4 regions of the Nonomuraea sp. NPDC049624 genome follow, and region 4 is predicted to be linked to each of the others. Evidence: riboswitches for the same ligand, from Rfam matches in the RefSeq annotation. Region 4 holds a riboswitch; each other region holds the start of a gene.
What was found. Region 4 has a riboswitch for cyclic di-AMP ahead of AB0J76_RS38150 (hypothetical protein). Riboswitches for the same ligand answer to the same signal wherever they lie in the genome.
Positions count from the first base shown of each region.

Region 1: it holds a riboswitch for cyclic di-AMP, as region 4 does, so the genes downstream of both, AB0J76_RS33040 (hypothetical protein) here and AB0J76_RS38150 (hypothetical protein) in region 4, are expected to answer to the same signal.
Region 2: it holds a riboswitch for cyclic di-AMP, as region 4 does, so the genes downstream of both, AB0J76_RS26375 (C40 family peptidase) here and AB0J76_RS38150 (hypothetical protein) in region 4, are expected to answer to the same signal.
Region 3: it holds a riboswitch for cyclic di-AMP, as region 4 does, so the genes downstream of both, AB0J76_RS30170 (CHAP domain-containing protein) here and AB0J76_RS38150 (hypothetical protein) in region 4, are expected to answer to the same signal.

Region 1 is NZ_JBFAOR010000008.1:422,719-428,520, reverse strand. It holds gene AB0J76_RS33065 (roadblock/LC7 domain-containing protein) at 1-139, shown strand, start outside; gene AB0J76_RS33060 (DUF4388 domain-containing protein) at 143-970, shown strand; gene AB0J76_RS33055 (roadblock/LC7 domain-containing protein) at 1,003-1,374, shown strand; gene AB0J76_RS33050 (hypothetical protein) at 1,401-1,772, shown strand; gene AB0J76_RS33045 (alpha/beta hydrolase) at 1,816-2,691, opposite strand; partial or broken gene AB0J76_RS33040 (hypothetical protein) at 2,977-3,405, opposite strand; cyclic di-AMP (ydaO/yuaA leader) riboswitch at 3,629-3,763, opposite strand; gene AB0J76_RS33035 (DUF5302 domain-containing protein) at 3,929-4,129, opposite strand; gene AB0J76_RS33030 (MDR family MFS transporter) at 4,177-5,631, opposite strand; gene AB0J76_RS33025 (PadR family transcriptional regulator) at 5,688-5,802, shown strand, end outside.
Region 2 is NZ_JBFAOR010000006.1:365,115-370,916, forward strand. It holds gene AB0J76_RS26370 (hypothetical protein) at 1-656, opposite strand, end outside; gene AB0J76_RS26375 (C40 family peptidase) at 791-1,273, opposite strand; cyclic di-AMP (ydaO/yuaA leader) riboswitch at 1,404-1,567, opposite strand; gene AB0J76_RS26380 (NlpC/P60 family protein) at 1,901-2,827, opposite strand; gene AB0J76_RS26385 (NYN domain-containing protein) at 2,960-4,282, opposite strand; gene AB0J76_RS26390 (phosphotransferase family protein) at 4,427-5,506, shown strand; gene AB0J76_RS26395 (response regulator transcription factor) at 5,496-5,802, opposite strand, start outside.
Region 3 is NZ_JBFAOR010000007.1:486,995-492,796, reverse strand. It holds gene AB0J76_RS30180 (nuclear transport factor 2 family protein) at 1-464, opposite strand, end outside; gene AB0J76_RS30175 (TetR/AcrR family transcriptional regulator) at 562-1,110, shown strand; gene AB0J76_RS30170 (CHAP domain-containing protein) at 1,163-1,882, opposite strand; cyclic di-AMP (ydaO/yuaA leader) riboswitch at 1,897-2,034, opposite strand; gene AB0J76_RS30165 (luciferase family protein) at 2,295-2,642, opposite strand; gene AB0J76_RS30160 (glycosyl hydrolase family 18 protein) at 2,885-4,843, shown strand; gene AB0J76_RS30155 (PP2C family protein-serine/threonine phosphatase) at 5,005-5,802, shown strand, end outside.
Region 4 is NZ_JBFAOR010000010.1:348,349-354,150, forward strand. It holds gene AB0J76_RS38135 (M50 family metallopeptidase) at 1-717, shown strand, start outside; gene AB0J76_RS38140 (amidohydrolase family protein) at 744-1,889, opposite strand; gene sigJ (RNA polymerase sigma factor SigJ) at 2,049-2,957, shown strand; gene AB0J76_RS38150 (hypothetical protein) at 2,974-3,939, opposite strand; cyclic di-AMP (ydaO/yuaA leader) riboswitch at 3,945-4,083, opposite strand; gene galT (galactose-1-phosphate uridylyltransferase) at 4,152-5,222, opposite strand; gene AB0J76_RS38160 (DeoR/GlpR family DNA-binding transcription regulator) at 5,219-5,802, opposite strand, start outside.

The DNA.
Region 1 (5,802 bases), on a different contig from region 4:
GGGGCACCACCTGCTCCGGCTGCTGGAGACGGTCTTCGAGGGGCCGCTGGTCATCTACGTCCGCCTCGACCCGGAACGGTCGAACCTGGCCCTGGCCCGTTACCGCCTGCGGGCCATCTCCGACCTGCTGACCGCCTGAGCCATGGCCGCGCTCGACTCACTCCTCGCCGGACTCGCCCGCGAACGCGCGACGGGTGCGCTCCGCCTGGGCCGCAACGGCACGATCTACCTGTCGGACGGGCGCGTGACGTACATGGAGTGCGCCCAGACGCCGGGCGTCGAGCGGCTGTTCGCGGCCAGGGGGCGGGTGCCGGAGCCGGCACTGCGCGCCCTGCAGGCCGACGGCGGCCGCGCCCGGCTGCTCCAGGAGGGCCCGGTCACCCTGGCCGAGCTCCAGTACGCCGTGCTCGGCGTGGTCCACGACGCCGCCTTCTTCCTGCTGCCGGTGACCGGCGTGCGGCCGAAGTTCCGGCCCGGGGAGGAGCACTGGCTGGGCGGGCAGTGGTTCTTCGACGTCCAGGAGCTGGTGCGGGAGTCCGCCCGCCGCCGGGAGCAGCTGGCCGGCATCTGGCCCTCGCCGGAGGTGGACAGCCAGCCCGTGCGGCCGGTCCCGCGCCTGCCCGGGCACGGGGTGGCGCTCAGCCAGGTGCAGTGGGAGGTCGTCGTACGGGCCGACCACAAGGCGACCCCGCTGGAGCTGGCCCGGCAGCTGGGCCGGTCGGGCTACTCGGTGCTGCTGGCCGTCAGGAGGCTGGCCGCCGCCGGCCTCCTCGTCCCGCCCGATCCGGCACGGCCCGCGCAACGCCGTACGGACGACGGGGAGGCGCTGCCCAAGCGGGTGCCGGCCCCGGTGGCCGTTCCCGCCGGCGACGGGCGCGCCGGGCCGGGCGCGGGGCCGGTGCCGACGGGTGATCCGACCGATCTGACGCTGCTGCTGCGGCTGAAGAAGGCCCTGGAGGAGATGCCGTGAGGTTCCCCTCACGACGCAGGAGGAGGCCACCCGTGGAGCTACGGCAAGAGGTCCTGGCTGAGATGGAGCTCCTGCGCGGCCGCACGCCGGACGTCACCGGCAGCGTGGCGTGCACCGTCGACGGCCTGCGGATCGCCTGCGACCTGCAAGGAGACACCGGCGAGCAGGTGGCGGCGCTGTCGGCGGCGCTGCTCGCGATGAGCGGCCGGATGCTGACCATGGCGGGCCGCGGGACGTTCGAGGAGACCCTCGTGTCCGGCACCGCAGGGTTCGTGGCCTTCTACGCCGCGGGCCCCACGATCGTCCTCACGGTTCTGGCGGGACCCGGCGCCAACGTCGGGCTCCTCCGGCTGGAGGGCAGGAAGACGGCGGCCTCCGTGGCCGCCGTGGCACGCAAACACTGACCATCCCCACCGAAGCGGAGGAAAGCATGGCAGGCATGGACGTCTCCCTCAAAGAGATGATGAGCATCGACGGCTCGATCGGGGCGGCGATCGTCGACCACGGCAGCGGCATGGCGCTCGGCACGCTCGGCGGCTCGAAGGAGCTGGACCTGCAGGTCGCGGCGGCGGGCAACACCGAGGTCATCAAGGCCAAGCTGCGCACGATGGACTCACTGGGCCTCAAGGACGGCATCGAGGACATCCTGATCACGCTGACCGCCCAGTACCACATCATCCGCCCGCTGACCGGCCGCAGCGGCAAGGGCCTGTTCCTCTACCTCGCCCTCGACCGCAACCGGGCCAACCTGGCCCTGGCCCGGCACATGCTCAAGGTCATCGAGGAGAAGCTGGAGCTCTGACGGCCCGCGCCGACAAAGGCTCTGCGGCGGGTCTTGTGGCGGGTCACGCGGCGGGCTCCGGCCGGGCGGGCGTCGCGGAGCCGGTGTGGGCGGTGATCTCGGCGACGATCGCGGGCCAGAGGGGGCGGGGCAGGTCGTGGCCCATGCCGGGGTAGGTGACCAGGCGGGAGTCCGGGATGGCGGCGGCCGTGGCCCGCCCGCCGGCGAGCGGCACGAGCTGGTCGTCCTCGCCGTGGATGACCAGCGCGGGCACCTTCAGCCCGCCCAGCGCGGACGTGCGGTCGCCCGAGGCCATGATGGCGGCGAGCTGGCGGGCGGTGCCGGACGGGTCGTGGCAGCGGTCGAAGGCGAGCCCGGCCAGCCTGGTGACGCGTTCGCGGTCCAGCTCCCAGCCGGGGGACCCGAGCACGGCCCAGGTGCTCAGCGCGCCGGCGACGACCCCCTCGCGGTCGGTCGCGGGCTTGGCGAGGAGCACCGCGGCGGCCGCCTCGGTCGGCGGGGCCGCCTGCGGGCTGGGCGTGGACATGATCGAGGTCAGGCTCAGCACGCGGGCGGGGTGCCGGATGGCCAGCGCCTGGGCGATCATCCCGCCCATCGAGGCGCCGACGACGTGCGCGGCGGGCAGGCCCAGGACGTCCATGAGCCCGGCGCTGTCGTCGGCCAGGTCGTCCAGCACGTACGGCGAGGGCGCACCCCATGCGGGCACGCCCTCGTCGTGGAGGTGGGTGGACAGGCCCGCGTCGCGGTTGTCGAACCTGATGACGTGGTGGCCCTGCTCGGCCAGGAGTTCGCAGAACTCGTCGTCCCAGTGGATGAGCTGGGCGCCGAGTCCCATGATGAGCAGCAGGGGCCTGCCTTCCGGTGAGCCGAAGCTCTCGTAGGCGATCTCGATGCCGTTGGCGGCTGCGCGCTGGATCACAGCGACCAGAATGTCATTCTGGTCGCGAGGCGTAAAGAGTGGTCTGTCCGCAGATCAGTCGTTGAGGAGCTTGCGCAGACGCTCGCCGCCGAGCACCACGCCGCCGCCGGCCAGCACGAGCACGCCGGCCATCACGGTGCCGCCCATCGCGACGGTCTTCCCGACCTGGCCGCCGGCGGAACCGGCCGCGTCGTCGGCGGGCTCTTCGGCCAGCACCTTGGGGGGCTCGGCGGGGTTGTCGTCGAACCTGCCCCATGCGCCGGTGGAGAAGGCCACGGGGTAGTTCTTCTTGCCCTTGCCGTCGCCCCACTTGGTGATGACGTAGTCGATCTTGATGTGGCCCTGGCCGCCGTTGCCGTCCACGCCGAGCGTGTCGGGGTTGAAGGTGCCGCCGGTCAGCTCGGCGAAGGTCTTGGCGTCGAGGTCGAGCATGACGCCACGGCTGGAGGGCTCGCCGGGGCCGCGGTCGCCCACGAAGAACGGCATCTTCTTGCCGTTGTAGGTCACGTAACCCTCGGTCATGAGGGGCCAGCTGGGGCTGGCGGCCAGGCCCTTCTGCATGGGCTTGCCGCTGGCCGGCAGGCCGGTGTCGCCGGCGCGGCCGGAGGAGTCGTCCCAGAAGTAGGAAGCCTTCGTGGAACCCTTGAGCAGGATCTTCTGGTCGTCGCCGGTGTCGGCGTGGGCGCCGGTGGCGGAGATCGTCAGCGCGCCCATGGCGGACACGGACAGCAGAGCGAGAGAGCGCAGGCCAAATCGAGACATGAAGCAGTGAAGTCCTTCGCGAGGGGACAGGGGGAACGCGCGTGACTACGGTGCGTAACCGGGCAGAGCGCCGAAAAGGTGGTTACGCGGCGCGTGGGGGAAGTCAGGGAAGAGACCGCTCAGCAGGCGGTCGTCACTACACTGTCCGGGGGTACGACGAGGTGGTACATGCGTGAAGTCCTCTCCATCTCGCCTACCGGGTTAGCTGACGGGTTCGGGCGTGGAGATGCCCTACCGGCACGTGGCCGGATTCACCCCAATGAGATGGGTCCCCGGTTCCCGACAAGTCGGGATTCGGCGCCAGCTGTCGTCCCTCTCCTGGTAGGGACTACGCCACCAGCTGGTAATTGGTTAAGACCGTACCCAGAGATTCGGACAAATACAAACGAATCGTCATGAACCGGGTAAAGATCTACCTATCACGGCAAAGAGAAAGGGGGCACGGCATGCCGTACCCCCTGCTAAATCGGGCCTTTCAGCCGCCGCTCTTGCGCCTGAAGGATCTTTTACTCGCTGCCGGACCGTGCGCCCCGTGGATCTTCGACGGGTCCACGCCCCTGCCACCCGCGGCCGAGTCGGCCTGCTGCCCGCGCTTGCGTTCCAACGCCTCGCGGAACTTGCGCTTCATCTCGTCCTCGGGAGTCTCGCTGACTTCCGGCTCCGGTGTTTCCGCCATGAGGACCTCCTGGTTCTGGGGACATCCACAGCTTCGCACGACGTCGCTTACGACGCGAAACCGGCCTCCACTCTGCTCTCCGCGGCGGGCGCCTGCTCCAGCCGCCTGCCGGGCATCATGACCAGCGCGACCAGGGCGATCACCGCGCCCGCCACGCCCAGCGACGGGATGACCACGGCCGCCGCCGAGGCGTGCGCGGCCGCGAGCCCGTGGACGGGCGCGTCCGTGGTGATGACCGACGTGTACGCGGTGCCGGCCAGCGCCAGCGCCACGGAGCCGCCGATCTGCCGGAAGAAGGTGAGGTTGGCCGAGGCCGTGCCGATGTACCGCGGCGGGACGGCCTGCTGCACGGCCACGGTCAGCCCCGACAACATCGGCCCCATGCCGAGCCCGAGCAGCGCCATCCACCCGGCCAGCAGCAGGCCGTCGGTGCGCACGGTGAGGTTCAGGCAGAGCAGGCTGCCGGCTGCCAGCAGGAACGGCGCCCCGACCAGCCACGGCTTGTACGTGCGCGTCCTGGACATCAGCGTGCCCATGAGCGCGCTGCCCGCCACCATGGCCAGCGTCATCGGGTAGATCCTCAGCCCCGACTCGGTGGCGCTGACGCCCAGCGCCTGCTGGAAGTAGCGGGGCAGGAACACCACGCCGGCGTACATGCAGAAGGCGGTGAAGAAGGAGGTCGCGTTGACCAGCGTGTAGGTACGGTCCCGGAACAGGTGCATCGGCATGACCGGGTTCGCCGCCCGCAACTCGACCAGTACGAACGCGGCCAGCAGCACCAGCGCCAGCAGGATCGGCCCGGCCACGGACGGGGACGTCCAGGAGTTGCCGTCCAGGCCCTTCTCGGTCAGGCCGAGCAGCAGGGCGCTGATGGCCACGCTGAACACCGCGATGCCCGCGTAGTCCGGCCGGCCCCCGCCGCCGGTGCCCGCACGGAACGGCAGCCGCAGCACCACGATCGCGATCAGCACGATCCCGAGCGGCACGTTCACGTAGAAGGCCCACCGCCAGCTCGCGTGGTCGGTGAACAACCCGCCCAGGAAGGGCCCGGCCAGGTACGTCAACGCCATCACGCCGCCGAGCGCGCCCTGCACGCGGGCGCCGTTGCGGCCGGGCGGGAACATCTCCATCACCAGGGCCAGCGACAGCGGCAACAACGCGCCCGCGCCCAGCCCCTGCACGGCGCGGAAGGCGATGAGCTGGGTCATGTCCTGGGCGAGCCCGCACAACGCCGATCCGACGACGAACACCGACATCCCGACGAGCAGCAGCGGCTTCCTGCCGTGCTGGTCGGAGAGCCGGCCGTACAGCGGCACGGTCACCGTGGAGGTGAGCAGATAGGCCGTGACCACCCAGGTGTAGAGCCGGGTGCCGCCCAGCTCGCCGGTGATGCGGGGCAGCGCGGTGCCGACGATCGTCTGGTCGAGCATCGCCAGGAACATCCCGCCGAGCACCGCCAGCAACACCAGCCCGTTGCCCTTGGTCTTCATGTCATTAGTCACAGGTGAAGATTGATATGTAAGAGCTGACATGTCAAGCCTTCGCTATGCTGGCGGACATGTCCCTGCGGATCGCGCTCCTCGGCCTGCTCGCCACCAAAGGCCCGGCCAGCGGCTATGACCTGGCCAAGAAGTTCGAGCACTCGCTCAACCACGTCTGGCAGGCGGGGCACA
Region 2 (5,802 bases), on a different contig from region 4:
TGGTACGCCCGCGCGAGCCGTCCGGGGTCGGCCGCCGTGGGGGCGAAAGTCGCAGGTCCGGGCAACTCGCTCGGCAGCCGGCCGGCCCGTACGTCGGCGGCCAGTTCGGCGGCGGCCGTCCCGACGGGTAGCCCGGCGTCGCGGTAGGCCACGTAGTCGGCGAACCCCTCGTAGAGCCAGACGGGCAGCCGGTCGGTGCCCGCGGCGACGTGGGTGAGCTCATGGGTGAGGACGACGTCGCGTCCCGTGGGGGTGAGCCGGGCGAAGGAGCCGGGCACGACGATCACCCTGGCGCCGTCGGCCACCGCGGCCAGCCCGTCCAGCGGGCCCGTGCCCGCCAGCCCGGCCGCCTCCGCGTCGGAGTCCGGCACGACGACCAGCGCGCGTACCGGCCGGCCGAGCACCGCGGACACCCGCGCTCCGGCGAGGTCCGCGCGGCGGGCCAGATCGGCGAGCACGCCGGGGTCGGCGCGATGCCCCACCACCACGGACCGTGCGCCGCGGGCCACCTGACCGCCGTCGCTCCACAGACCGCGCGCCCCGGCGGGCAGGACGGCGGCGGGCGGCGCGTCGGCGACCACGAGAACCGCCGCCAGCAGCAGGACCGAGAGGAGCAGGCGCGGACCGCGGAGGGACGGACGCACCTGCGAGGACACGGCCCGATGCTAGTAGGCCCACGCCCCTCCCGGCCCCTTCACGAGACCGGCCCCTTACGAGACCAGCCCTTCACGGGCCCGGGCATGCGACAGGCCCCGGCCCGGACCGGGGAGGGTCCGGGCGGGGCCCGTTGTCACGCGCCGGGACGCACCGCGCCGACGAACGACGACTTCCGCCATCCGCCCAGTTTGTCGATGCGCACCCGTTCGCCGGTCCGCGGCGAATGGACCATCTTGCCGTGGCCGACGTACATGCCGACGTGGCCCAGCCCGTTGAAGAACATCAGGTCACCCGGCTTGAGATTGCGCCAGGAGACCTTCCGCTTGATGCGGGCGAACTGGCTGTTCGTCACGCGCGGGAGTCGTACTCCGGCCTTCTTCCAGGCGTACTGGACGAGTCCGGAGCAGTCGAACGCACCAGGGCCCGTGGCCCCGTACCGGTACGGGTCGCCGACCTGATGCTTGGCGACGGCGACGGCCCTGCGGGCCCTCGACGCCTGCCGCGCGGCCTTCGCCGACTTCGCGGACCTGACGGTCTTCGCCGACTTGGCCGACTTCGCAGTGGCCGCCTTGGCGGTGCTGGACACCGCGGTGAGCCTGACGGCCGATTCGCTCACCGTCTGCGCCCCGGCCGGTACGGCATGGAGAACCGCACCTCCGGCCGTCACGGTCATCGTGAGTGCGACGCCCCTCAGGGCGAGACGGGACAGACGGGGGTTATGCAGGGAGGTAGACAGGATTTCTCCTTGTGTCTTCCACGAACGCCTACCGGGTTAGCTGACGGATTCGGGCCTGGAAGTCGCCCTACGGCGCGATGGCGCGCCGATTCACCCCTGATCCCGGGGGATTACGGGATCTTTGGGTCCCCGGCTCCGTGCCTCCTGGCTGCACGGACTCGGCAGGTCGCCACCCGATGTTGTGCCTGAACGGGGATATCGGCGGCGACCGCTGGATTTCTCTCTGGTCCGCATCGGGGGTTCCGATGTCGATCCGCGGTGCGCATGGCTTGCTGACCGCGACGCCAGAAACTACGCCGAGGGGTCAAGATTTGGCAAAGGGAGACACAGCCTGTAAAGATCAGATAAGGGTGGGAGTCAAGGGTGAAACCGCTGCTGGAACCGAGGGTTCCGTTACAGTTTTGTGACCCTTCTCACACTTCCCGGCACACCTGATTGTCAGGGCGCTTTCGCCCCCTTTGTCCCATTCGCCCCAGGGGTCACGCACACCGGTCGGGCGGGGCCGAGTCAGGGGCGGATGGCTCCGACGAGGGGGCGGCCGTAGTCGGCGAGGCGGACGACCTTGACGACGTCACCCGTCTGCGGCGCGTGGACGATCTTGCCGCCGCCCGCGTAGATGCTGACGTGCCCGAGCCCCTCGCTGAAGATCAGGTCCCCCGGCTGGAGGTCTTTGAGGTCCACCTTGCGGCTGGCGCCCCAGGCCCACTGCTGCCAGGTCGTACGCGGCAGCGAGACGCCGGCGGCGCGCCAGGCGGCCTGGGTCAGCCCTGAGCAGTCGTAGCCGCGCGGGCCCGTGCCGCCGAAGATGTACGGCTTGCCGACCTGGGCGAAGGCGAAGTTGAGTACGGCGGCCGCGCTGCCCGAGGCGGGACCGGTGTACTTGATGCCGGTGCTGTTGGGGTTGCCCGGGTTGTAGGCCCCCAGCTTGTCCAGGAGCTTCTTCTGCTGGCCGACCAGCTTCAGCACCTCGGCCCGCTCCTTCTGGACGGCGTCCCGCTCCTTGTCGGCGTCGGCCAGCGCGGTCTCGGCGTTGTCGCGCTCGGCCTTGAGACCCTTGTTCTCCCGGTCGAACGCGGCCAGCTTCTCCAGCCGCTCGCGCGAGAGCTGCCCGGCCATGGCCAGCCCGGCCAGCAGGTTCTCGGGGTCGTTGACGCCGACCATGCCGGGCAGGGAGGTGACGTCCCCGCCCAGCTTGTACGAGTCCACCGCCACCTTGATGATCTCGGCGCGGAGGTCGGCGACCGTCTGCAGCTTCTGCTTGTAGCGGTCGTTCAGCCTGGTGTAGGCGTCCTTGGCCTTCTTGTAGTTCTCGGTCGCCGTGTTGTACCGGTCGACGACCTTGTCGGCCTTGTCGTTGAGCTTGTCCAGCTTGGCCTTGGCCTGTTTGAGAGTGGGCTTGGGATCAGCGAGCGCCGCACCCATCGGAACCGTCATCAGTCCGATCGCGAGACCCGCGGCCACCGCCACCCGGCCAAACCTCACAGCGTCGCCTCCCAGGGATTACACCTGGGGCGAAATAGTACAGAAGTGGCGGGTGGCGTCTCGCCAATAGTGCTAATTCGTAACTTATGCGCGGCCCAACCGGCGCAGCAGCAGACCGGACGGAACCGGTCTGGCACCCATCCGGCGTACGGACTCGGCCACCTCGCGGTCGGAGGAGACGACGGCGATGGCCCGGCCGGGCGGCTCGGCCCGGACGAGCTGGCGGATGAGGTCGTCGGCGATCTCCCCCGGCGCGCTGAAGAGCACCCGCACCCCGCGCGGCGCCACCACCTGCACCGGCGCGTTGAGCTCGGCGCCGTCGAAGACCACCGTCACCTCGACGCGGGTCTGGGCGACCAGCCCGCCGAGGCCGGTCATCAGCCGGTTGCGCTGGTCGGCGAGGGTGAGCGTGCCGTAGCCGGTCTTCGTGACGTTGTAGCCGTCGATGATCAGGTGCACCTGCGGCAGCGCCAGGAGCTGGTCGAGGAGCTGCGGGTCGTCGTCGGCCAGGGCCCGCGCGGGCACGCCGCGCACCCCGGGACGCTCGCCGGTGCTGGCCGCGACCGAGTCGGCGGGCCTGCTGATCGTGGTGGGCAGCGCCAGCTCCCTGCGCAGCCCGGCCGAGGCGTCCTGGAGGGCGTCGAGCAGCACCCTGATGCGGGCGTCCTCGATGCTGCGGCCCTCGCGGGCGGCCCGGCGGGAGGCTTCGAGCTGCCTCTCCACGTCGGCCAGGCGCTCGCGCAGGCGGCGCAGCTCGGCCTCGCCCGCGTTGCCGGCGGTGGAGGCGGCGTGCCGGGCGTCGTCGGCGGCCTGTTCCATCTCCTCGGCCCTGCGGGTGGCGGCCTTGGCCCGCTCGCGGGCGTCGTGGAGCTTGCGCCGCAGGTCGGAGTTCTCGGCGCGGGCCGCCTTGATCTGCTCGCGCAGCCGGTCGGCCTCCTCCTTGGCGGCGCTCTTCTGGGCGGCGAGCTGCTCGCGCAGCCGCGTCACGGCCTCCTCGCGCTCGGACCCCTCGGCCGCCACGGCGGACTGCTCCAGGTCGGCGCGGGCGGTTTCGATCATCTCCGCCCAGCCGGGCGGTCTGGTGAGATAGGCTGCGGCAGCCACCAGCACGGGGTCGGCGGCGGGCGGCACACTGCCCTCGGCCAGCGCGGCGACCAGCTCGGGCCACCCGGCGGCGACGGACTCGGCGACCAGTTCGCGGAACTTCTTGTCGTTCTCCAGCTGCGCGGCGATCGGCGCGCTGCCCAGCTTGGCGCGCTTGCGCGGGTCGAACTTGGCGATGCCGCGCAGCGGCGGCGGCACGGAGACGGCGGGCATCGTGCCGAGGACCTGCGCGGCCAGGTCGACGACGTTGAGGCGCACCTGCTCGGGAAGCGGGCGAGACAGGCCTTCACCCGCTGAACTCATCCCACTTGTCCCTTCGTGACATGCCCTTTCAGACAAGGGTACGGCTCTTGCGTACCTGACCGTAACGGTCCCTTGAACCTAGACAAGCGCTTGGTAGGGGGTATACGACTGAGCCGGGGCAGCGGTCCGGCGCGGAGGTGAGCGGTGACGGAACAGATGCGCACGTCCACGCGTGACCTGGAGGAACTGCGCGAGCGGGCGTCCCGCTGGCTGCGCGGCCGGGTCGGCGGGGACGCCACGGTGTCGGAGCTGTCGCGGCCCTCCGGCAACGGCATGTCGAGCGAGACGCTGTTCTTCACCGCCACCTGGGCCGCCGGGACCCGGCGGTGCGTGGCCAGGCTCGCACCTGCGGCGGAAGCCGTCCCGGTGTTCCCCTCCTACGATCTGCGGGCCCAGTTCGAGGTCATGCGGCTGGCCAGGGAGAAAGCTGGGATCCCAGCGCCCAGGCCGCTCTGGTTCGAGCCCGACCCCGCGCCGCTCGGGACGCCGTTCTTCGTCATGGAGCGGGCCGAGGGCGACGTGCCGCCGGACGTCATGCCGTACACGTTCGGGGGCTGGCTGCACGACGCCTCCCCCGGCGACCGGCGGCGGCTGCAGGACGCGAGCGTCGGGCTGATGGCGGCGCTGCACGGGACGCCGTACACCGGACCGGACGTCGCGGTGCTCGGCCCGCTCGCCCCCGGCGGCACGGACGGCCTGCGCGCGCACGTCGAGGCCCAGCGCGCCTACTACCGGTGGGCGCACGGCGCACGGCCGATCCCCGTGCTGGAGCGGGCCTTCGACTGGCTCGGCTCACACTGGCCGGACGACCCCGGCCCCGACGTCCTGACCTGGGGCGACGCCAGGATCGGCAACGTGATGTACCGCGACTTCACGCCGGTGGCGGTGCTGGACTGGGAGATGGCCGCCGTGGGCCCGCGCGAGCTGGACGTCTCCTGGATGATCTTCCTGCACCGCTTCTTCCAGGACCTCGCGGTGGCGATGGGCCTGCCCGGCATGCCGGACTTCATGCGCCGCGACGACGTATGCCAGAAATATCGCGAAATGACTGGCTACGAGCCCCGCGACCTCGACTTCTACGAGATGTACGCCGCCCTCCGCCACGGCATCATCATGGCCCGGGTGTGGCAGCGCAGGATCCACTTCGGCGAGCAGCCCATGCCGGACGACCCCGACGACCTGGTGCTCCACCGGGCCGCCATCGAGGAGCTGCTCACCCGCTAGCGTCGTACACCAGCAGCGCGATCTGCACCCGGTTGTTCAGGTCGAGCTTGGTCAGGATGCGCGAGACGTGCGCCTTGACCGTGGGCACGCTCATGAACAGCTCCCGCCCGATCTCGGCGTTCGACCTGCCCTGCCCCACGGCCAGCGCGACCTCGCGCTCCCGCTCGCTCAGCCGGCCGAGCAGCCCCCGCGCCCGCTCGGTGCGGTCGCGGCCGCCGCCGTCGGACACGTGCGAGATGAGCTGCCGGGTCACCGCGGGCGACAGGATCGGCTCCCCCGCGGCCACCCGCCTGACG
Region 3 (5,802 bases), on a different contig from region 4:
TCGGCGTGGCGGATGCCGAGGACGTCCACGCCGTGCTCGGACAGCGGGCGCGTGCCGAAGATGCGGCGTTCCTCCTCGGTGATGGCGACGTCGTTGATGCTGGCCTCGCGGCGGCGCATCAGCCCCGACGCGTCGAACTCCCACTGCTCGTTGCCGTAGCTGCGCCACCACTGGCCGGCGGCGTCGCGGGACTCGTACTGGAAGCGGACGGCGATGCGGTCGCCGGTGACCGCCCACAGCTCCTTGCGCAGGGCGTAGTCCAGCTCGCGGGCCCACTTGCGGCGCAGGAACTCCGCGATCGCGGCGCGGCCGGTGACGAACTCGCCGCGGTTGCGCCACACGGAGTCCTCGGTGTACGCGAGCGCGACGCGGTCGGGGTCGCGGGTGTTCCAGGCGTCCTCGGCGGCCTGGACCTTGATCCGGGCGGTCTCCTCGGTGAACGGCGGGACGGGCGGGCGGGTCATGGGCTGTCCTCTCCGATCGAGAGAACGGTCGTTCTCCCGGCTTGTGCGATAGCGTAGAGAACGAGCGTTCTCCGCGGCAAGCACCTGGAGGGGTGTCATGGATCACGAGCAGCGGTTGCTGGACGCCGCGGGCGACCTCTTCTACCGCCGCGGCGTGCAGGCGGTCGGCATGGACGAGATCCGGGCCGCCTCCGGCGTCTCGCTGAAACGCCTTTACCAGTGTTTCCCGTCGAAGGAGGCGCTGGTCGTGGCCTATCTGCGGCGGCGCGACGAACGCTGGATGGCCTCGCTCACCGCGTACGTGGCGGGTGCCGGCGACCGCATCCCGGCGGTCTTCGCGTGGCTGGAACGCTGGTTCACCGAGGACGACTTCCGCGGCTGCGGGTTCGCCAACGCCTTCGCCGAGCTGGGCGCCGGTTCGGCCGCCGTCCGCACGGCGGTGCGCGAGCACAAGGAGCGCCTGCGCGCCTACCTGCGCTCGCTCGCCGAGGAGGCGGGAGCCGGGGACCCCGCCCTGCTCGCCGAGCAGTTGCTCACCCTGATCGACGGCGCCACGGTGACCGCGATGATCTCCGGGGAGCCGGGCGCGGCCCGCTCGGCCGGACAGGCCGCGGCGGTTCTGGTCCACCGGCACCGGCGGCCCTGAGACGCGAAAGAGCGCACTCCCCGCGGGGAGTGCGCTCTTCGGCAGAGCAGGATCAGGCGGCGTAGGACGGGTAGCCGTAGCCGACGACCTGCGAGGTCGGCCGGACGCGCTGCTCGACCTTGCCGTTGCCGGTGTTGCCCTCGATCGTGGAGATCGTGCCGTCGCCGTTGTCCTTGACGACGAAGCCGACGTGCTGGATGTCGTTCAGGCTCTTGCTGCCGCTCCAGGAGAAGAAGACGACGGCGCCCGGCTTGGCCTCGGTGCCCCAGCGGTCGTTGGCGGCGAACCACTTGGCGTGGGTCACGGTGTAGGCGTCCCAGCCGACCTGCGGGCGGGCGCCGGTCTGCTCGCCGACCCAGGAGACGAACATCGAGCACCAGGGGGCGTTCAGGTACATGGCGCGGTTGCCGCCGTCACGCGCGGCGGTCTCGGCGGCGCGCTGGGAGTCGGCGTACCACTTCTGGAACTTGGTGCCGCCGCCGTTGGCGTCCTCGGAGGTGCCGACCTGAGCGCGGGCCGTGGCCAGCACCTGGGCGGCGGTGACGTTGACCTTGCCCTTGGCGCTCTCGTCGGCGGCGCTGTTCTGCGCGACGCGCGGCTGGGCGGCCACGCCGGCGACCTTGGCGGTCTGGGTTGCGGTGTGGGCGGTGGCGTGGGTGGCGTCGGCGTTCACTGCCGCGTGCGTGCCGAGCACGCCGGCGACGGCGGTCGCGCCGAGAGCGATCTTGGCGAGGTCGAGCTTGTAGGCACGGTGAAGACGGTGCTTGGCCATGAGGGTGTTACTCCTTGAGCTTCCGTGCCGCTTGCCGGGTTAGCTGACGGGTTCGGGCGGGAAGCTGCCCTACGGCACCACGGTGCCGATTCACCCCATTGGACACATGGGTCCCCGGTTCCGCGCACAGGCGGATTCAGCGGTCTCTTGGTCAGGCAAAGGGCTGACGCATCGTCTTCCCGGGCCCCGGAAAGGGCCTGAAGGTATATGTGCGACGCCCAGATGCGGAGATGTCCGCATCGATTCTGTACAACACGGGTCCCGCTTGGGTAATTCCCAGGCAATGCCATCCCTACCTGGGACGACTCCCCGTTCGGCTGGGTACAACCAAGCTACCCGGCGAGTAATTCCCCGGCAAATGGCGGCAATAATTTCGACGCTGCGTGCGAGAAACGCTACGCGCCGAATCGGTTCACGCCACGTGCGCCTTTATCGCCACGCTCGTGAGCGCCAGCAACAATTCCAGATCGGGCTCGGCGTCGACCTGCACGGCGACCCAGGCGCCGTCGCGGCAGGCGTGGACCTGGTCGCACGCCCCCAGATACGGCTCCAGGCGGCCGATGGCGGGGGCGGTGAGCCGTACGTGGATCTCGTCCCGGCCGGCCAGGCGCAGGATCTCGGTTCCGTGTACGGCGAAGGCGACCTGCTGACCGGTGCCGCTGACGTTCAGCGACGGCCAGGACCGTAACTCCGCGACCGCGCGGGCCACGTAGGGTCCGCGTCGCGTGGGCGTCCGCCGCCAGGCGGAGATTCCTGCCACGCTCCAATGCTGAGCCACGGCTCACCCCGCCGTCAGCCCCCGTTCCGGAACCGTTATCCCCTCGTGAACGGGCGTGTCCGGGGTCTGACCGGCACGGTTACGGACACCTGACCGATACGTATTGACGCTCCCCCAGGCAGCGGCTACCGTCGATTCACAACTTAAAGGAAACTTTCCTAATAGTTTCCCCAGAAGTCTCCCATCCCACTCCCCACACACCCCCCAACGGATGTCGGAGCGACATGAAACACACCATTCTGAGCAAGGTCCTGGCGGGAATGGCGGCATTGGCCCTGCCCCTCACCGCGGCCGTGGCCGTCCCGACGCTCGCCTCCGCCAGCACGGTGGCGTACGCGGCGGCCTGGGCCCCGTGGACCGCCTACACGGCGGGCACGGTCGTCACCTACAACGGCGTGGACTACGTCTGCCTCCAGGCGCACACCTCGCAGCCCGGCTGGGAGCCGCCGAACGTGGCGGCGCTGTGGAAGGTCTCCGGTGGCGGCGGCACCGACACGACCGCGCCGTCGGTGCCGGGCAACCTGCGCTCGACCGGCGTCACGGACACGAGCGTGGCCCTGGCCTGGAACGCCTCCACCGACAACGTGGCCGTGACCGGCTACGAGGTCTACCGCGGCGGCACCCTGGTCACCACCGTCACCGGCACCACGTACAACGACACCGGCCTCACCGCGAACACCGCCTACAGCTACACCGTGCGCGCGCGTGACGCGGCCGGCAACCGCTCGGCCAACAGCAACCAGATCTCCGCGACGACCACCGGCGGCGGTGGCGGCGACGACAAGACCCCGCCGTCGGTGCCCGGCAACCTGCGCTCGACCGGCGTCAGCAACAACAGCGTCGCGCTGGCCTGGAACGCCTCCACCGACAACGTGGCGGTCACCGGCTACGAGGTCTACCGCGGCGGCACCCTGATCACCACCGTCACCGGCACCACGTACAACGACACCGGCCTCACCGCCAACACGTCCTACACCTACACCGTGCGCGCGCGTGACGCGGCCGGCAACCGCTCGGCCGACAGCAACCAGATCACCGCGACCACCACGGGCGGCGGCGGTGGCGGCGGCAACAAGGTGCTGGGCTACTTCGTCCAGTGGGGCATCTACCAGCGCGGCTACCACGTCAAGAACATCGACACCAGCGGCTCGGCGGCCAAGCTGACCCACATCAACTACGCGTTCGGCAACGTGCAGAACGGCCAGTGCACGATCGGCGACAGCTACGCCGACTACGACCGCTTCTACCAGGCGGGCGAGAGCGTCGACGGCGTCGCCGACACCTGGGACAACGGCGCGCTGCGCGGCAACTTCAACCAGCTGCGCAAGCTGAAGAAGAAGTACCCCAACCTGAAGGTGCTCTTCTCCTTCGGCGGCTGGACCTGGTCCGGCGGCTTCGGCCAGGCGGCGCAGAACCCGACGGCCTTCGCCGACTCCTGCTACAAGCTGGTGGAGGACCCCCGCTGGGCCGACGTCTTCGACGGCATCGACATCGACTGGGAGTACCCGAACGCCTGCGGCCTGACCTGTGACACCAGCGGCGCGGCGGCGTTCAAGAACGTGATGTCCGCGCTGCGCTCGCGCTTCGGCGCGAACAACCTGGTCACCGCGGCCATCACCGCCGACGGCAACGACGGCGGCAAGATCGACGCGGCCGACTACGGCGGCGCCGCCCAGTACGTCGACTGGTACAACGTCATGACGTACGACTTCTTCGGCGGCTGGGACGCGCAGGGCCCGACCGCCCCGCACTCGCCGCTCACCACCTGGGACAAGATCCCGGTCCCCGGTTTCTACACCGACAACGCCATCCAGAAGCTCAAGAGCAAGGGCGTCCCGGCCGCCAAGCTGCTGCTCGGCATCGGCTTCTACGGCCGCGGCTGGACCGGCGTGACCCAGGCCGCGCCCGGCGGCACGGCGACCGGCCCGGCGCCCGGCACGTACGAGCAGGGCATCGAGGACTACAAGGTCATCAAGACCCGCTGCCCGTCCACCGGCACGGTCGCGGGCACGGCCTACGCCTACTGCGGCAACCAGTGGTGGAGTTACGACACGCCGAGCACCATCGGCGGCAAGATGAGCTACTCGAAGAACCAGGGCCTCGGCGGCGCGTTCTTCTGGGAGCTCAGCGGTGACACCACCAACGCCGAACTCCTCACGGCCATGAAGAACGGCCTCGGATAAGTTCGCACGTCAGGGGCCGGTCCCGGGTTTCGGGGCCGGCCCTTCGCCGTGCCCGGCGCGCCGCAGGACGGAACGCGGACGCCTTGGGAGAAGCTGGTCACCGGGGGTGAACGACGATTCTCTGGGGTGGCGGGCACAGGCGGCCCTTCTTCACGACACCGGTGTTCCTGGTCGGCCTGATCGGGATCACGGTGCTGGTGGTCGGGCTGGACAGGTTCACCGGCGGGGGCGCGGAGCTGGTGCCGGTGCTGATCTTCCTGCCGGCGATCGTGTCGGGGCTGGGCTCGGTGTGGCAGACGGCGGTCGCGTCGGTGTGGGTGCTGGCGGTGGTGTCGGCCTCGGTCGCCTATCTGGGCGGCAATCTGCGGACGAACCTGGAGGTCTCCGGCTTCACCGCGGCGTTCGGGCTGATGAGCGTGGTCGGCGCGAGCTACCGGATCCAGCGCGAGGAGGAGGTCCGCCGGTTGCGCTCGGCCGCCGCGGCGTTGCAGCGGCAGCTCGTCAGGCCGCTGCCGCTGCGCTCGCTCGACGTGGTCGTGGACGGCCTCTACCAGCCCATCGAGGAGGACACGATGGTGGGCGGCGACATGTACGAGGTGGCGCCGTCGCCGTACGGGACCCGGGTGATGATCGCCGACGTGCAGGGCAAGGGGCTGCCCGCGATCGGCGCCGCGCTGGCCGTGCTGGGCGCCTTCCGGGAGGCGGCCTACCGCGAGATCTCCCTCATGGGCGTGGCCGACGCCCTGGAGGACGCCGTGATCAGGCACAACCGGTTCGCCGCGCACACCGGCGAGCCGGAGCGGTTCGTCACCGCGCTGCTGCTGGACATCGGCCCCGAGCTGGAGGTGGACGCGGTCAACTGCGGGCACATCGCGCCGTACCTGATCCACGGCGGGAACGCCGGTCAGCTCTGGCTCGGCGAGCCGGAGGTGCCGCTCGGCCTGGCCGGGCTGGCGGGC
Region 4 (5,802 bases):
GTCGGCGACCACATCGTCTCCCTCGACGGCCAGAAGATCCAGACCTGGCAGGACGCCACCCGCCTGATCCGCGGCCACGGCGCCGGCCCCGTCAAGCTGGGCATCGTCCGCGACGGCAGGCCGATGACGCTCGACGTCACGCTCATCGCCCGCGACATGGCGAACCCGGCCGACGAGACCAAGATCGACAAGGGCGTCGGGTTCCTCGGCGTCGTGCCCTCCCAGGTCTTCGAGCAGCAGAGCATCGGCCAGGTGCCGGGCTACATGACCGACCTGACCGGCCGCGTGGTGGGCTCGATGGTCAACCTGCCGGCGAAGATGGTCGGCGTCTGGAACGCCGCCTTCTCCGGCGACAAGCGCGACCCCGAGGGCCCGGTCGGCGTGGTGGGCGCGGGCCGGCTCGGCGGCGAGATCCTGGCCTCCGACATGTCCAACAAGAGCAAGCTGTTCACCTTCGTCAGCCTGCTGGCCGGGTTCAACCTGGCGATCGGCCTGTTCAACCTGATCCCGCTGCTGCCCCTCGACGGCGGCCACATCGCGGGCGGCCTGTGGGAGGGCGTCAAGCGCGGCTACGCCAAGATCATGCGCCGCCCCGAGCCCCGCTACGTCGACATCGCCAAGGTGCTGCCGCTCACGTACGCGATGGCGTTCGTGCTGATCATCATGGCCGGTCTGCTGGTCTACGCCGACCTGGTCAACCCCCTCACGCTCGGCTGAGCCGGCCGCCCGCCACGGGCAGGGGGCTACCGGGCCTGACGCACCCCGCGACGCCAGACCTCGGCGATGTCGCCCACGGCGGTGACGTCCCGGGTGGCGTCGCCCTCGACCAGCACCAGGTCCGCGCGCAGGCCGGGGGCGATCCGGCCGCGGTCGGCCAGTCCGAAGTGCCGGGCCGGCACGCTGGTCGCGGCGGCCAGCGCCTCCTCCCCGCCGAGCCCGGCCTCGGTGAGCAACCGCAGCTCGCGGTGCAGACCGGCGCCGTGGGCGGGCACGAACGGGGTGGCGTCGGTCCCGGCGAGCAGCGGCACACCCGCGTGACGCAGGGCCCGCAGCGCGCCGACGGCGTTGGCGGAGCTGCCGGGGCGGGCGCAGTCGGCGGTCTCGACGTGCTGAGCAGTGATCGCCTCGAAGTAGGCCAGCGTCGTCACCACGAAGACACCCTGGTCGCGCACGCGCCCGGCCAGGCGCGGCGAGGCCGGGTCGTCCGGCGCCAGGTCGGTCCACACGTGAGCCAGGCCGTCGACGCCGGCGTCCAGCGCGATCCCCACCTCGGCGGCGGTGATCGCGTGGGCGATGACCAGCAGGCCCGCCTCGTGCGCCGCCGCTGCCAGGGCGGCGGCGACCTCCGCCGTCATGACGGGCAGGTCGGCCCCGTGCACGGCGCCGTCGTCGATGACGATCTTGAGGTAGTCGGCCCCCTCGGCCAGCCTGGCCCGGACGAACGCCGGCGCCTGCGCCGGGTCGGAGACGAAGTCGATCGCCGTGCCGTCGAGCCCGTCCAGGACGGTGCCCGCCAGGGCCGCCAGCAGCTGGGTCGGGTGCCCGCCGGGCGCGGTGGCCAGCGTGCCGGCGCTGCGCAGGTCGGCCACGTCGTCGTTCTCGGCGGCCAGCCGCCGCTGCCCGGCGAGCATCTGCGGGAGGCAGAACATGTCGAGCTCGGTGGTGACCCCGTACCGCAGGGCCTGGGCCAGGCTGCCGTCGAACACGTGGGTGTGCGCGTCGATCAGGCCGGGCAGCAGCGTCCTGCCCGTGCCGTCCACCTCGGCATCGGCCGGGTGGTCCGCGCCGGAGCCGACGGCGGCGATCAGATCGTTCTCGATCACCACGTCGGCCGTCGCGATGGTGTGCTCGCCGTCGAACACCCTGACGTCGCGGATCAATGTACGCATCGAAGCTCTCCCTCGTGTGTCGTGAACCCTCGGACGCCACCACAGAGGGGCAACCGGCCGGGAACTGTGACATGAGTGGCATAGATCACGCTTGATGGCTTCATGTCACAATCTCCGCCCGTCGGGACTCTTCGGTTGCGACAGATGAGGAGGCCCGCCATGACACCGACCCCGCGGCAGCCCGCCGACGCCGCCACCGAGCAGTTCCTCGGCTACCGGGAACTGCTGTTCTCCGTGGTCTACAACATGCTCGGCAGCGTCGCCGACACCGAGGACGTGCTGCAGGAGGCGTGGCTGGCCTGGTCCGCCCGGCACCGCAGGCCGGACGCCGGACCGGTGGAGAACGTCCGGGCCTATCTGGTGCGGATCGCGGTGAACCAGGCGCTCGCCCGGCGGGCGGACCTGAGCCGCCGGCAGGAGACCTACGTCGGCCCGTGGCTGCCGGAACCGCTGGTCACGGCCCCGGACAACGCCGGGGGCGCCGCCGGGAGCGGGGAGTCGTTGTCGATGGCGGTGCTGGTCGTGCTGGAGACGCTGTCACCGCTGGAACGAGCCGTCTTCGTGCTGCACGAGGTGTTCGGGTTCAGCCATCCGGAGACGGCCGACATCCTCGGGCGCACGCCGGCGGCCGTCCGGCAGCTCGCGGCCCGCGCCCGTCGCCACGTTCATGCCCGCCGTCCGCGTCACCGGACCGAGCCCGGCGTGCACGCCGAGGTGACCGAGCGGTTCGCCGCGGCGGCCCTCGGCGGTGACCTGCGGGCTTTGCTGGAGGTGCTGGCGCCGGAGGTGACCCTGTGGACCGACGGCGGCGGCAAGGGGCCCGCCACCAGCCTGCACCCGGTCCACGGCCGGGACGAGGTGGCCGCGATCTTCATGTCCGTGGCCGCGACGCTGACCCCCGGCGCGGTGGACCTGCGCTACCGGCGGGTGGCCGGGGATCCGTGCGCGCTGGTCTTCTCCGGTGACGGCCCGCTGGCCGTGGTCGTCGTCGATCTCACGCCCGAGGGCGACCGGATCGCCGCCGTCTACTCCGTCACCAACCCCGACAAGCTGACCGGCATCCGCTGAGCCGCCGGCCCCGCGGCTAGTTCATCGAGATGTGCACGTGGTCGTAGTGGTTCTCGGTGATGCTGCCGCGGTCGGACATCGAGCGCCAGCCCGAGCCCTGGTTGATGCGCTGCTTCCAGATCACGTACTTGACGCCCAGCTTGGCCTTGTTCTTCAGGGCCCAGTCGGCCAGCCGGTCGCCGAGCGCGTTGTTGACGGCGCTCGGCATGGTGCCGCCCGTGCTCATCATGAAGTCGCAGGCCCGGCCGAGCGGGTGCTCGCCGCTGGAGCCGGCCCGGAAGCAGCCCACCTCGTACGGCAGCGAGAAGTTCTTCTGCACCTGCGCGCGCATCAGCCGGGTGCGCGGCGTGATGTTGTCCGAGCCGGCCGGCAGCTCGGGCGCCCAGCTCCCGTCGGACTTCTTGCCCGGCCCGAACGGCACGAGGTCCTGGAGCTTCTTCTTGATGTCGTCGATGACGTCCTGGGCGTCGTCGCGCTGCTCGGCCACCTCCGCCGTGCCCGCCTTCAGCTGCGTCGCGAGCGCGGCGGCGGCCGTGGCGGCCTTCTTCTGGTCGTCGCGGGCCTTGGCCACGCTGTCCACGACCGCCTGCTGCTCGGCGGTGAGCTGTTCGAGCACGGCCGCGCCGCCGCCGTCCGGGGTCAGCATGAAGCCCGGCAGGGAGGCGTCGCGGCTCTGGTAGCGCAGCCGGGCGATCTCGGCGACCCGCTGCTCGGCCGTGGCGACCGCCTGCTCGGCGGCGGTGAGCCGCTGCTGGGCCGCGGTAGCGGCCTGCTGGGCCTTGGCCAGCTCGACCCGCTTGAGGTTGTACGTCTCGATCAGCTTGTCGACCTTGCGGTTGAGCTGCTTGAGCTGGGCCCGCAGCTGCGCCTCCGACGGCTTGGGCGCGGCTGACGCCGAGACTGAGGCGGCGGCCGGCTGGACGAGCAGGGCGGTGGCGGTGATGAGACCGACGGCAAGACTCGCGGGGGACGAAGCCGCCACGTGGTTGTTCCTCTCCCTCTGCCGGCCGGGTTAGCTGACGGGTTCGGGCACGGGAGCATTCCCTACCACTTGCGCGGATTCACCCCGGATGCGATGGGTCCCCGGCTCCCGGGCAACACGCCCGGGATTAGGCGTACAACGACCGTTATGGCCGGTGTCTAACGGGATATTAGTGGTAGATCACGAGTCATGCGACTTTAATGAGAAACCAATTAGTGATCAATTCGTGATCGCAACATGCGTGCCGCCTCCTCCGGCAGCACGTCGTTGACGAAGGCACCCATGGCCGACTCCGAGCCCGCCAGGTACTTCAGCTTCCCGGGCGCCCGCCTGATGCTGAACAGCTCCAGGTGCAGGTAGGCCAGCTCGCGGCCGTACCGCACCGGCGCCTGGTGCCAGGCCGAGATGTACGGCATCGCCACCCCGAACAGCGCGTCGAGCGCCCGCAGCACCGAGGTGTACAGCGGCGCGAACGCGGCCCGCTCCTCCTCCGACAGCGCCGCCAGGTCGGGCACCTGCCGGTGCGGATACACGTGCACCTCGAACGGCCAGCGCGCGGCGGCCGGGACGAACGCCGTCCAGAGCTCGTTGGCGGCCACCACCCGCGTGCCGGCGGCCCGCTCGGCGGCCAGCACGTCGGCGAACAGGTTGCCGCCCGTGTGCCGCGAGGCGGCCCCGAGCTGGAGCTTGGTGCGCGGGGTCACGTAGGGGTAGGCGTAGATCTGCCCGTGCGGGTGGGGGAGCGTGATGCCGATCTCCTCACCCCTGTTCTCGAAGCAGAACACCTGCTCGACGCCCTCGATGCCGGACAGCTCGGCCGTGCGGTCGGCCCACGCCTCCATCACCAGCCTGACCTGGGCGTTGGAGAGCCTGGAGAAGGAGGAGGAGTGGTCGGAGGTGAAGCAGACCACCTCACACCGCCCGACACCCGGCCGCACCTCACTCAGGCCGCCGACATCCCCGTAAGTCCCAAAATTTCCGGAGAAAGAGGGAAAGCGGTTCTCGAACACCACCACGTCATAGTCGTGGGCCGGGATCTCCGACGCCCGCGTGTCGGACGACGGGCACAACGGGCACTCGTCGGCCGGCGGCAGGAACGTGCGTGTCTGCCGATGGCCGGCGATCGCGATCCACTCCTCGGTCAGCGGGTCGTAACGCAGCTCGGAGGCCACCGGCCGCGGGTCGAGCGGCCGCCGGTCGATCGCGCTCCGGTCGGCGTCGTCGCGCCGGTCGAAGTAGATCAGCTCTCGGCCGTCTGCCAGGTGGGTGATGGTGCGCTTCAAGGCGTGCCCTCCGCGATGATCAGTTCTCCGGCCCGTTCGGCCAGTTCGGTGCGTGCTTCCTCGGGCAGCCCCGCGTCGCTGATGACCACGTCGGCCTCGGTCAGCTCGGCGATCGTGCTGATGCCGACCGTGTTCCACTTGGTGTGGTCGGCGGGGACCACCAGCCGGTGCGCCGCGGCCACCAGCTCCCTGTCGGTCTCGGACTCCAGCAGGTTGGGCGTGGTGAACCCGGCGCGCAGGCTCATGCCGTGCACCCCGAGGAAGAGCGTGTCCACGTGCAGGCGGCGGATGGCCGCCACCGCCACGGGGCCGACGAGCGCGTCGGAGGGGGTGCGCACGCCGCCGGTCAGCACGACCGTGCGGTCGGCGCGCGGGTTGCGGTGGAAGACCTCGGCGACGGGGATCGAATTGGTGATCACGGTCAGCTCGGGCACCGCGACCAGATGGTGGGCCAGCGCCCATATGGTGGTGCCGGCGGAGAGCGCCACGGCGGTGCCCGGCCGGACGAGAGTGGCCGCGTGCCGCGCGATGGCCTCCTTCTCCTGCTGCTGGCGGGCGGACTTGGCGGTGAAGCCCGGCT